4 regions of the Paenibacillus shunpengii genome follow, and region 4 is predicted to be linked to each of the others. Evidence: predicted binding sites of a transcription regulator. Region 4 holds the regulator's gene; each other region holds the start of a gene.

Region 1 (3,156 bases), on a different contig from region 4:
GGTAAGTTGGTATTGTAGATGTCCCCAATTGCACCGTGAGTTGAAGGAGAGTTTACAAGAATCCGGCAGGTCTTGAGATGATCTGCAAAACGGCTGATCACTTCATCATCATTTGAATGAATAACCGAAGAGTGTCCCATTCCTCCAAAAGAAACGATTTCTGCGGCACGTTCTATCCCCTGCTCTACCGTCTTAACCTTGTAGCAGGCCAGAATCGGACTCAGCTTCTCAGCGGACAATGGGAATTTTTCTCCAACACCGTCCAGCTCAGCAACCAGAATCTTGGTATTCTCCGGAACGACGATTCCGCTCATCTTCGCAATATCGACAGCCGACTGGCCGACGATCTTCGGATTAACAGCACATTTGTCAGCGGAGATAGCATAAGTCGTTAATTTCGCCGCTTCATCTTTGGTTACGAAGTAGCAGCCATCCGCCACCATTCTCTTCTTCACTTCATCGTAGACGGGTTCTTCTACAATGACCGCTTGCTCTGATGCACAGATCATTCCGTTATCGAAGGATTTGGATAAGATCAAATCTGTCACTGCTTGATTAAGATTCGCCGTCTTCTCTATAAAGCAAGGAACATTTCCTGGTCCAACGCCAAGTGCCGGTTTACCGCAGCTGTAAGCTGCCTTAACCATCGCTCCACCACCGGTAGCCAAAATGAGTGCAACATCCGGATGATTCATCAGCTCGTTTGTCTTCTCCATCGACGGGGCGTCAATCCACTGAATACAATCAGCTGGTGCGCCTTCTTTGATCGCTGCATCTCTTAGAATGCGTGCTGCTTCCCGGCTTGAGTTTTGTGCCGATGGATGGAAACCGAATATGATAGGGTTTCGTGTCTTTATGGCAATCAGTGCCTTAAACATCGTTGTAGAGGTAGGATTGGTTACAGGGGTAATCCCCATAATTACGCCTACCGGCTCCGCTATTTTTTGATAGTTCTCAAACTCATTATCTTCGATGACGCCGACCGTTTTGTCATATTTAATATTGTTGTAGACATATTCTGTAGCAAAAATATTCTTGATAATCTTGTCTTCATAAATTCCGCGGCCTGTTTCCGTCACAGCCAGCTTGGCTAGATTCATGTGCTTATCAAGACCAGCCAGTGCCATCGCCTGAACAATACGGTCAACCGCCTCTTGATCTAATTGCATAAATGCTTCCAGCGCCTTCTTGCCCTTGGTTACCAGCTCATTAATATATTCCGCCGCAGTAACTTCTTTGGATACAGCCTCGTTCTTAACAGCCATCTCCTATCATCCTCCTACCCAAATTCTGAGTTTTTTGTCTCTCTATTGGATTACGAAGTCATCATATCATGCATGATTCTCTTTGTTTGTGAATTTATTCACAATGTATAAAAACTTCGAATTCGATAGTGAAATGAATCACAATGTTGGAATTTTGCCATACTTTGCTTCTCCCGCCCTCTTAACGAAGGTATATACTGAACTTGTAAATCGAACAGTGCAAGGGGGAATCGCATATGACTCACTTAGCATTACTTGAACAAAAAGAAGGCAATATCCGCTGCTTCACATCAGAGAACAAACAGCTCTTACTCAACTTATTGAAGTATCGATCATTACCAAAAGGCTCTCATCTGTTCTGGGAGGGGGATCCTGCCGACAAGCTGTTTTTTATTAAGCACGGGCGCATCAAGATTACGAAATTCACAGATGAAGGAAAAGAATTAATCATGTATATTCATCAGGACGGGGATTTGATCGGTCATGCCGACCCCTTCTTCTCTTCTAGGCACAGCTATTCTGCTGAAGTATTGGAAGAGAGCGAGATTGGATATGCAGAAACCTCAGAGCTTCAGCTGCTCATTGAGATCAACGGCGGATTTGCACTTGATTTTATGAAATGGATGGGTATATACCATCGAATTACACAGACGAAATTCCGCGATCTTATGATGTACGGCAAGCAGGGAGCTCTGTGCTCAACACTAATCCGGCTCGGAAATACTTATGGAGAAGTGGATGGTAAGGATATTCGGATTAACAAAAAGATGACACATACGGATCTGTCGAATATGATTGGTGCAACCCGGGAAAGTGTCAATCGAATGCTCGCTGAGCTGCGCAAGAAAGGCGCTTTGGCATATGATGATGGCTGCATCGTGATCAAGGAATTAAGCGTTCTTCAACAGATTTGCCGCTGCGAGCAATGCCCGGTAGAAATCTGCAGGATTTAACAAGACAAAAAGCCGACCTTCTGATTTAGAGAAAGATCGGCTTCTTTTTTTATATGAAGATGGAAATAGACCACCCATTTTAAGCAAGCACAATATACAATTTGCTCTTCATGATATGCACCCTATAAGCTGGCACCTTGGTTATATTACTAGCTTCCCTTGTGACATCTCCCGTTTCCAGATCAACCTTCCAATCGTCGGAAGGATCATACACCGTATGTCCAGACACAATGCCCTCCGTGAGCCTGATTCCCTCTGGATTTATTCTTACATTATCGAGAGCAAACAGACCACCGTCACTTGTCCTGAACACACCAATTTCGCGATTCTGTAGAGTAACCATACGTCCGATCAATGAATAGAAATCCCGCTCGTCTCCTACTGGATAAGCCTTGGCCTTTATAACTTCTGATACATTAACAGGCACCTGCTGTTCCTTCATTCTCCCCTTGATTACACCCATAGGTTAACCCTTCTTTCCAAGATACGGTAATGTCTTCGTCTCAAAGTGATTGATTCATCTTTTATTATTTTAAATTAAAGATTCTGAAATGAAAATCATATTTTGGCGAATATTTCAAAATGATACCATGGTAGGATATTTGAATGTGTGAATATTCCCAATACAGATGCATTAGGTCTTGTTATCGACAAAAAAAGCCTGCCACCGACTACTGTCGTTCAGCAAGCTCTAATCTTATTTCGTCTCTCGGACTAAGCACCATATCCAGTCCATTATCCATCAGCTCTTTATTGTTCACTTCAATTTTCCATCTTTCCGTAATTAACGGAACATAACCATCAATCGAATGAACGTATCGTTTGTTATCCGTCAGTTGAATCCGCTCATTCTTCTCCAAAATATCTCGTACGGTCAAATTAGGAAAATAAAGACTAGCAATGGAGCCCCGCAAATCCGGCTGACTTACCCCGCCATA
Region 2 (3,156 bases), on a different contig from region 4:
ATAACTCCCTTCCCTAATTAAAAATTCATACCCTCAAGTTATATAAAGGCATTTCTATCTCATTACCCAAACTGAACAGTGTATGGCATTCCTTATTTTGAGATACAAGTTCAGTAATTGTCTATTGTCCCCGTTTGTCTCTTCCGTAGTACAATTTTCATCTTAATATATGTTTGCAGGTATTGCACGCAACCTGCCTGCACACGAAAAAAGACGCCCCCTAAGGGACGCCTTCTAGATGAGGAGCTTAGTACGCCAGAGCGAACAGACCCTCAATATGTTTCAGGTAACGAATGTTACTTGCTTCTTTCATGAGTGTTGCAGGAAGACCCTTCAGACGAGTCTGGCTTCCTCCAAGCATTGCGATTGCATCTTTACGTCCAAGGCTTCCCAGTGTACCGGAGAAGACTGGAGTGAAGACTTCAAGCTCGCCGCCCTTGATGGTTGCTGCCAGGTTATGTCCGATCGTCTCACCCATTTGCCAAGCAAGCTGTGCTGTTGGAGGGTAAGGACGAGCGCCTTCACTTGGAATAACAACTGCGCTGTCACCAGCGATAAACACATTCTCATGGGATGTGGAATGCAGTGTTTCTTTTACCGTTGCACGTCCGCGGTTCACTTCAATACCACAGTTCGCTACTACAGCATTACCTTGAACGCCGCCAGTCCAGATCAGAGTGCTTGTCTCGATGGAGCTGCCGTCTTTCAGGAATACCGTATGCTCTTGCATTTCTGTGATCGCTACGCCAACGATGAATTTCACGCCGCGTTTCTCAAGGCTTGTTTGTGCACGCTCAACCAGCTCTGGCGGGAATCCTGCCAGGATCGAAGGACCTGCTTCTACACTATAGAGCTCAACTTCGCTGCGGTTGATACCTTTTTGTTTGCAAACTTCTGTAAGCACATCTGCATACTCACCAACAAGCTCGATACCTGTCAAGCCGCCGCCGCCGATAACGATGGTAGCGTCTTTTTTCTCGCCTGTTTTCTTGTATGCATCCAGACGAGCTTCCACGTGAGCACGAATATTGTTCGCTTCTTCAACAGATTTCAGCGTAAAGCTGTACTCTTGAAGTCCTGGAATACCGAAGAATGCTGTTTCACTACCCAGAGCAATAACCAGGTAGTCATAGCTATAGATGGTTCCGCTCTTCATTGTGACTTTGTTCTCGTCAGGTTTGATTTCGGCAACCGTATCAATTTTAAGATTTACGTCTTTACCGCGGAGCAGTTTCTCAAGTGGAAGAGCAACAGCCTTCTCTTTGATTGTACCTGCAGCCAGACGATGCAATTCTGTAATGATTTGGTGAGTCGGGAAGCGGTTCACAACCGTAATGGTCGCTTCTTCGGCAGTCAGGTATTGACGCGCTGCAAGTGCGCTAAGCAATCCGCCGTAGCCGCCGCCCAGGATCAAAATTTGCTTCGACATATCCATCCTCCGTTCTTACTTTCGTATGAAAAAATCTTAGTCTTGTTTGTTTTGCTGACGCTCGTTCAGAATGTTCAAGAAAGCTTGAGCAAAACGAAGCGTATGTTGTACGTTAGGGTCTTTCAGCATTTTGAGCATGCCGAACAGGCCAACAGAAGACTGTTCCGCTTGAGCGCGATCGCCAGCTTCGATGGCTGCAGAAGCAACACCTTTTGCTTTTTCTACTACTGGAGTAGTAAATTCGCCAAAGGCAACTTTCATGTCGTTTACGAATACTTGGTCCTTCGCCAGCCCTTGAGCAAAGTCATAAGCTGTAGTCATTGCAGTTACCATTTCAGCCAGTTTAGGCAAGTTCTCAACCAGAACAGTAAGAGACTCCTGAACCTCCGGCTTCATCAATTGATCGAGCACATCTTTTTGTGCTTGAGGAGCACCTGTAGCAGGTACTTCTTGTTGCGTCGGTTGTGACATAAGAGAACGTCCTCCTTTACTTTGGGTTATAAGCCCGCTCGCCTGACATTTCTGCTAAGCAATCTAGTCGATCAAGGAACTACATGATTGTAATGTAACAATTTTCACACAAAGAAAGAGCCGATGCCACTAAGGGCGGCTCAGGCAGCTCTACAGCAGAAGTGTGATGTATTCCATGGATCTATTGCAGACACGAATATGATCATTCATCGCAATAACAAACTTACCGAACAGGTCATAAAAACGGATCCTATACCCTAATATTACACTTCTTACACGTGAACATGAAATAAATATTTTGGCAATTGTGAATACCTTGTGAACATTGTAACAAATACACCTTTTTTGTCAATACGACGTGCAAAAGCCTGTTCCCCATCCATGAATTTGCTTTTTCTCATATTTGCTACTATATGCGGTGTCAAAGAGCATGCTGATCACTATATGTATCAACGTATACCGCTTAAAATTTCCATAAAGTTTTATTCTCACTCTTGTTAAAATTTAACTCCACCAAATTTCACAAAATAAATAAGACTGCTCATGCCTTCTCGCACGAACCGTCTTATCATCTCGGTATTGTCCCCTGGCCCGCCCTCGCCATTACCTGAAAAATCAGCATTTGGTCATAACATTAACATTCACATGTGATATGTACATTGTACTGGGGATAAATTGTAATGAATGGAGTCCCCGGCTCGCTATTTATTGTTTATTACCGAATCAAATAGGCCCGTCTCCGCTTCATGTTTGCCTTTCTACAGACCGGGTATGTAATAACTATATCCATTAAGAACAAGGAGGCGTTCACGATGAAACAGCAATCAAGCGAAGAGGTACGCAATCAATTGGACAAGGATAAGGACTCCAAGGAGCAGGTAGACAAAATGAAAAACCATGAGGACGTGGAGCCTCAAGCCGAGAACTGGAATCCCCGCTCTGAGGACAATCTGAAGCAGTCTTAATCCTGCTAAAAGGGTTAGAATAAGCTGCAGTAACGTTATCGTATACTGCACATACAAGCCATGACCAGAGGTTACCCCTTGTTCATGGCTTGTTTCATATATGAACTTTAACAGCAAACAGAAGGAGGAGAACTCACATGGCACATACCGAATTTAAGACACGGGCTTATCATTTCCAGGATGATGGCATCATCCCAAACCACCCAAACTTACCGGTTCTCTTATATCCGGGTGTTCTAAGAGGCAGGGAACAGGAAACGGAAGCCCTATTCAACAGCCACAATTGGCAGA
Region 3 (3,156 bases), on a different contig from region 4:
TATGAGCACTCCAATACGATTATTGCCAAATCTCAAGATGCACGCCACGTAACCGTTGTAGGTGCAGGCTATATTGGTATTGAGCTGGTCGAAGCATTCCAGATGAATGGCAAAGAAGTAACGCTGATTGATGCAGAAGACCGCATTCTAAGCAAATATTTGGATGCTGAATTTACCGACCGTATTCAGTCCGACCTCACGGACAAGGGTATTCAGCTTGTGCTTGGTGAGAAAGTGAGCCGCTTCGAAGGAGAAGAGGGCAGCGTGCGTAAAGTCGTTACCGATAAAGGCACTTACGAAACCGATCTGGTCATTCTGTGTATCGGCTTCCGTCCGAATACCGAGCTCTTAAAGGGCCAGGTTGACATGATGCCGAACGGAGCGATTCTGGTGGACCGCTACATGCGCACAAGCAATCCTGATGTCTTTGCAGCCGGAGACAGCAGTGCGATCTATTACAATCCAACTCGACAAGCATCCTATATTCCGCTCGCAACCAATGCGGTGCGCATGGGTACGCTGGTTGCCCGCAACCTCAAGGCTCCTGTGACACGCTACATGGGAACCCAAGGTACATCAGGGATCAAGATTTATGAACAGAACATCGCGGGAACAGGCCTGACAGAAGCTGGGGCAGTAGCAGCGGGACTTAAGGTCGAGAGCGTTACTCTCGAGGACAGCTATCGTCCGGAATTCATGCCTACGGCAGAGAAGGTTTTAATTAAAGTGATATTTGAGCAGGAATCCCGCCGGATTGTGGGGGCACAGCTGATGAGTGAAGCCGAGCTTACACAGTCGATTAATACCTTGTCCGTATGTATCCAGAATGAGATGACTGTAGATGAGCTGGCGTTTATCGACTTCTTCTTCCAGCCGCACTACAACAAGCCTTGGAACTTCCTGAACAGTGTCGGACAGAAAGCACTGAAGCCTGTGGATGCCACAGCTCAAGAGAAGAAGGAAGAGGTTCTCGTTTAATAATCCTATATTTGATTGGACTTATGACCGTCAGCGCATTTTGCTCTGGCGGTTTTTTCATACGCTAAGAATTGCAGTTTATTCTAAATCGTCTTATCTGCAAGTGAAGACTACGAATAAGAATACCGATCCAGTATTTATGTTTGTGAATTTATTAACAATCGAGAGCTTGAAAAAGCGATACAATGGAGGTATGGGTTAATGTAAAAGAAATAAGGGGGATGGCTCATGGCAGCTCAGAAACCTAAAGACATTGCTGAACTTACAGCGGATACCGGCTTTGCCAAAGCCCATAATCCACTATCTGTCGTCTTGATCCTCGGCTTTTTGGCGGGTGTATATATATCGCTTGGATTTCTGCTCTATATCCGGGTCACCGCAGCGGCTCCCGAGGCTTGGGGCAGTATTACGAATCTAATTGGGGCGCTTGTATTCCCCATTGGCCTGGTGCTGGTATTGATCGCCGGAGGAGAGCTCCTGACGGGCAATATGATGGCGGTATCTCTGGCAAGATTGCGAGGGCGGATCTCTACACTTCTGCTCATCCGAAACATGGCGCTTGTCACGTTGGCAAATTTCGCGGGGGCCATTTTTGTTGCCTATTTTTTCGGTCATGTGCTGGGGCTGACAGGTGAAGGCGTCTATCTGGATAAAGTGGTAAATATGGCGGGACATAAGCTGGAAGACAGCTTCCTGCAGGCTTTTATTTCGGGAATAGGCTGTAACTGGCTTGTGGCACTTGCGGTGTGGCTGTCTTATGCAGCAGATACGATGAGTGGAAAGGTGCTCGGGATCTGGATTCCGACAGCGGCGTTTGTAGCCATTGGCTTTCAGCACGTTGTCGCGAACATGTTTCTCATACCCGCCGCCATATTTGAAGGACATTATTCCTGGAGTATGTACCTGACTAATTTCATTCCGGTTTGGCTGGGCAATTTTGCAGGTGGAGCCGTGTTTGTAGCAGGGGCCTACTATTTGGCATATCTTCATGAACAGCCGCATGGCAAGCCTCTTGCACAGGGTGCCAAGGACAATACTAAAATTCGCCATGTCTAGGTTCGGGGGAACGAAACCTTTACATGACGAATTTTCGGGAGTGGTCTATGATACGGCACTTGGAGGAGGGGTCTTCCTAACTCCTAACTGCCTTGATTTTTATTACCCTTGCATGGAAATGATGAAACAAGCGAAAAAAATATTTTTGATTAGATCAGCTCGTGTGAAAAGCGGTTACTGCCAGTGGCGGGAACTGCTTTTATTTTTTGTCACACTTTGACGATTATGGAATCCGGAATTATGATAAAAGAACTGGTTTGAGCGACTTTGAAACTTAAGAAGTGCTATGAGAAAGGAGAGGCAAGCTGTGATTAATGAACAGAATGGAATATTTCCTGCCGTATGTCCACTGGATTGTCCCGACACCTGCGGACTGCTCTTGCATAAGAAGGAAGGCAAAATTGTGAAGGTGACCGGCAACCCGGATCACCCGATTACCAAGGGCGCCATTTGCAACAAGGTCCGAAACATGACAGAACGTATATATGATGAGAAACGTCTGAAGTATCCTTTGCGGAGAACGGGTCTCAAGGGCGAAGGCAAATTTGAGCGGATATCCTGGGAGGAAGCGATCAGCGAGATTACGGAACGTTTCAAGGCTATATCGCAGAAATACGGAGCAGAAGCTATTTTGCCATACTCTTTCTATGGAAATATGGGGATTCTCGGTGTAGACGGAATGGATCGGCGCTTCTTCCATGCGCTGGGTGCAAGTCAGCTGGAGCAGACCATATGTAATGCAGCCGGCACTACCGGATGGAAATATACGATGGGTGCGAACCGGGGGACTGTGCCGGAAGAAACAGAGCATGCTGATGTCATTATCGTGTGGGGCGGAAATATTATCAGCACGAACATGCATCAGGTAGTCCTTGCAGAGAAAGCGCGTAAAGCAGGTGCCAAGGTCATTGTCATTGATGTTCATCGCAACCGCACGGCACAGTGGGCGGACTGGTTCGTACCGCTGTATCCCGGAACCGATGCCGCACTCGCACTCGGCATGATGAACGTGCTGTTCGAGAAGGGGCTTGTAGATGAGGCGTTCTTGCAGCAACAGACAGTAGGTCACGAGGAGCTTCGCGAGCATGTTAAGAGCTATACACCAGAGCGGGTCTCTCTCAT
Region 4 (3,156 bases):
TCTCGACGATTATACGGCCGACAGCCTTATTACAGACGTTACCGGGCTCGTTAAGGATCTGGCTGGCTTCAAAGATCAATTAAGACATTTCATGCGCCTTGATGATGCAGGGACCGTATATTGGCTGGAGGCCAGCGGACAATTCAAGAGCAAGTCGCTTCAGCTGTATGCAGTTCCTGTAGATGTAAGTCCTCAGCTGAAGGAAATGTTCTTTGATAAGAAGCGAAGCGTTATTTTAACCTCGGCTACTTTATCGGTAGATAAATCGTTCCAGTTTATGATCGATCAGCTTGGACTGACCGAAGCACAGGAGCAGCAGAGATTGCTCACATCACAGCTGCCGTCTCCGTTTAATTACCGGGAACAAGCTCTTCTTGTGGTTCCGCGTGATTTTCCAAGTGTGAAGGGCAGTGTGGGTGATGATCATTTTGTCAGTATGCTCGTCAAATCTTTGTCAGAGGCCGCACAGGCAACGAAGGGCAGAATGCTTGTCCTGTTTACCTCTTACAAGATGTTGAGACAAGTACATGAGCCGCTGAAGGAAGCTCTCGCCTCAAGTGATATTTCCGTGTTTGGACAAGGGGTAGACAGTGGGAGCCGGACCAAGCTGACGAGAAGATTCCAGGAGGCCAAAGCTTCTGTATTGCTTGGAACGAGCAGCTTCTGGGAAGGTGTCGATATTCCAGGAGAAGCTTTATCCTGTTTGGCTATTGTACGGCTGCCTTTCCAGCCTCCTAACCATCCTGTTGTAGAAGCCAAGAGCGAACTGCTGCAGCAGGAGAAGAAAAATCCGTTTATGAAGCTCTCGGTACCTCAGGCGGTTATTCGGTTTAAACAAGGTTTCGGAAGACTGGTGCGAACCGCTAAGGACCGAGGCATCGTTATCGTGTATGATACAAGAGTCATTGAATCGTATTATGGCAAGTACTTTTTATATTCCCTGCCAGGTCCTAAAATGGAGCATATGACAACGGACAAGATGGTTCCGCGTATCAGCGAGTGGCTAGAGGAACATGTAACGAATGAAGAGAAGTAATAGAAAGCACGGACACTGCTTGCAGTTGTGAGGGGGAATTGTAATTGAAGTCGGACAAAATTTCAGAGGCTGTCGTAAGAAGACTGCCAGTATATCTGCGTTATTTACAAGAGCTGTACAAAAGAGAAGTGACCACTGTATCTTCACAGGAGCTTGGTCTCAGACTGGATTTGAATCCAGCGCAAATCCGTAAGGATCTCGCTTATTTCGGGGATTTTGGACGCAAAGGCATCGGCTATGATGTAGCTTATCTCATCGATAAAATCAGACAAATCTTGAAGCTGGATCAACAGATTAATGTGGCACTTGTCGGTGCTGGTAATCTCGGACATGCCTTGTCGAACTATAATCGATATGTAAAAGACAATATGAAGATTGTCGCCGTATTTGATTCCCAGCCCTCGAAGATTGGCTCCAATATCAATACGCTCACGGTTCAGCCTATGGAAGAGCTGGTGAAAACAGTAAAGGATCTGAACATTAGAATCGGCATTATAACGGTTCCGGATTCGGAAGCTCAGCGTGTGGCGGATTATCTGGTGGAGGCGGGAGTTGAAGCGATCCTTAATTTTGCCCCGATTATTATCAAGGCTCCTGCTCATATCCGGATTCATACAGCGGACTTCACTACAGATCTGCTTAGTCTGGCTTATTATCTAGAGAACGAAGCAGGGAAAGAGGAGGAAGAGGATGTCAAATAAGTGGCTCATCAAGAACGGCAAATTTGCAGTAAGTGATCCTGAATGGCGAATCGTCAGCGGTTATATGCTGATTGAGGATGACCGCATCTCATATATAGGTGAAGATCTACCTGAAGGGACAGAAGGTCTTCCGGTTCATGACGGCAAGCACCAGCTGTTTATTCCTGGCCTTATCAATACACATGGTCATGCAGCGATGTCACTTCTACGCGGCTATGGCGATGATCTTGCTCTTCAGGTCTGGCTTCAAGAAAAAATGTGGCCGATGGAGGAAAAGTTCACAGCTGAGGATGTCTACTGGGGGACCTCGCTATCTGTTCTGGAAATGCTGAGAGGTGGAACTACCGCCTTCCTTGATATGTATGATCAGATGAATCAGGTGGCGAAAGTGGCACAGGAGTCGGGCATTCGCGCAAGTCTGATGCGGGGAGCGATTGGCTTCGGTTCAGATGAGCTGCGTGCATTTAAGCTGAAGGAAGCAACGACCTTTGCCCGGGAATGGCATAATCAGGCAGACGGACGTATCACGACGATGCTGTCCCCACATTCACCATATACTTGCGGACCAGAGTTTATTGAGAAATTTGTAGAAGCGGCACATGAGCTGAATTTACCCCTGCATACACATATGTCCGAAACGGCCGCTGAAGTAGAACAGAATGTAAAAGAGTATGGGCTGCGTCCAGTAGCACATCTGGAGAAGCTTGGCTTCTTCTCTAGACCTTCTCTCGTGGCACATGCTGTACATTTAACGGATGAAGAAATAGAGGTGCTCGCCAAATACAATGTGGCTGTTGCTCATAATCCTGGAAGCAACCTGAAGCTGGCGAGCGGTGTTGCGCGAGTACCTGAGCTGTTAAAAGCAGGGGTTGTTGTATCGCTTGCTACAGATGGTGCAGCAAGCAACAATAATTTGGATATGTTTGAAGAGATGCGCCTAGCTGCTCTGATTCACAAAGGAGTCAGCGGTGATCCAACCGCCGTACCTGCCACAGAAGCACTGCGTATGGGAACTGAATATGGAGCGAAGTCCATCTACATCAAGGATACGGGAGTGCTGGCACCAGGCAAAAAAGCTGATTTTGTTGCCATTGACCTGGATCAGGCTCATTTCCTGCCCTACACCGATTTGATATCACATGTCATCTATTCTGCAAGCAGCAAGGACGTTCAGCATGTCTGGGTGGATGGCAAGCAGTTAGTTAAGAACGGTGAGATGCTCACGATGGATGAAGAACGGATTAAACGCGAAGCACAAGCTGCTTTCGAAGGACTGACGTCCCGCTGATTGATGCTGGGGGCAAGAAGGGAGTTCAGCCTTGAGAAAAAAAAGAAAGTGGATACTCATCAGCATTGTGGCTTTCTTACTCGTGCTCTTAGGTATTTATTTATTTTATGAATATGTAATGAAGGATACAT

What was found. Region 4 encodes Rex, which represses fermentation and respiration genes when NADH is low (regulators of the CRP and FNR family bind a similar motif). Its sites were predicted from a motif close to TTGTGAAATATTTCACAA; they were not measured.
Region 1: adhE (bifunctional acetaldehyde-CoA/alcohol dehydrogenase) is a predicted target of Rex. The motif match lies at 1,352-1,369, and genes of this name have one in related genera.
Region 2: ACFSVM_RS23730 (DUF1641 domain-containing protein) is a predicted target of Rex. The motif match lies at 1,993-2,010, and genes of this name have one in related genera.
Region 3: ACFSVM_RS22910 (formate/nitrite transporter family protein) is a predicted target of Rex. The motif match lies at 1,122-1,139, and genes of this name have one in related genera.

Annotation. Positions count from the first base shown of each region.
Region 1 is NZ_JBHUMJ010000004.1:403,187-406,342, reverse strand. Features, by position in the region: gene adhE (bifunctional acetaldehyde-CoA/alcohol dehydrogenase) at 1-1,265, opposite strand, end outside; gene ACFSVM_RS18245 (Crp/Fnr family transcriptional regulator) at 1,502-2,218, shown strand; gene ACFSVM_RS18240 (nitrite reductase (NAD(P)H) small subunit) at 2,298-2,681, opposite strand; gene ACFSVM_RS18235 (hypothetical protein) at 2,890-3,156, opposite strand, start outside.
Region 2 is NZ_JBHUMJ010000011.1:381,919-385,074, forward strand. Features, by position in the region: gene ACFSVM_RS23725 (NAD(P)/FAD-dependent oxidoreductase) at 248-1,429, opposite strand; gene ACFSVM_RS23730 (DUF1641 domain-containing protein) at 1,466-1,900, opposite strand; gene ACFSVM_RS23735 (hypothetical protein) at 2,713-2,865, shown strand; gene ACFSVM_RS23740 (cupin domain-containing protein) at 3,003-3,156, shown strand, end outside.
Region 3 is NZ_JBHUMJ010000011.1:204,366-207,521, reverse strand. Features, by position in the region: gene ACFSVM_RS22915 (FAD-dependent oxidoreductase) at 1-978, shown strand, start outside; gene ACFSVM_RS22910 (formate/nitrite transporter family protein) at 1,207-2,034, shown strand; gene ACFSVM_RS22905 (molybdopterin-containing oxidoreductase family protein) at 2,321-3,156, shown strand, end outside.
Region 4 is NZ_JBHUMJ010000002.1:3,007,794-3,010,949, reverse strand. Features, by position in the region: gene dinG (ATP-dependent DNA helicase DinG) at 1-1,036, shown strand, start outside; gene ACFSVM_RS13980 (redox-sensing transcriptional repressor Rex) at 1,081-1,737, shown strand; gene ACFSVM_RS13975 (amidohydrolase) at 1,727-3,025, shown strand; gene ACFSVM_RS13970 (cell wall elongation regulator TseB-like domain-containing protein) at 3,057-3,156, shown strand, end outside.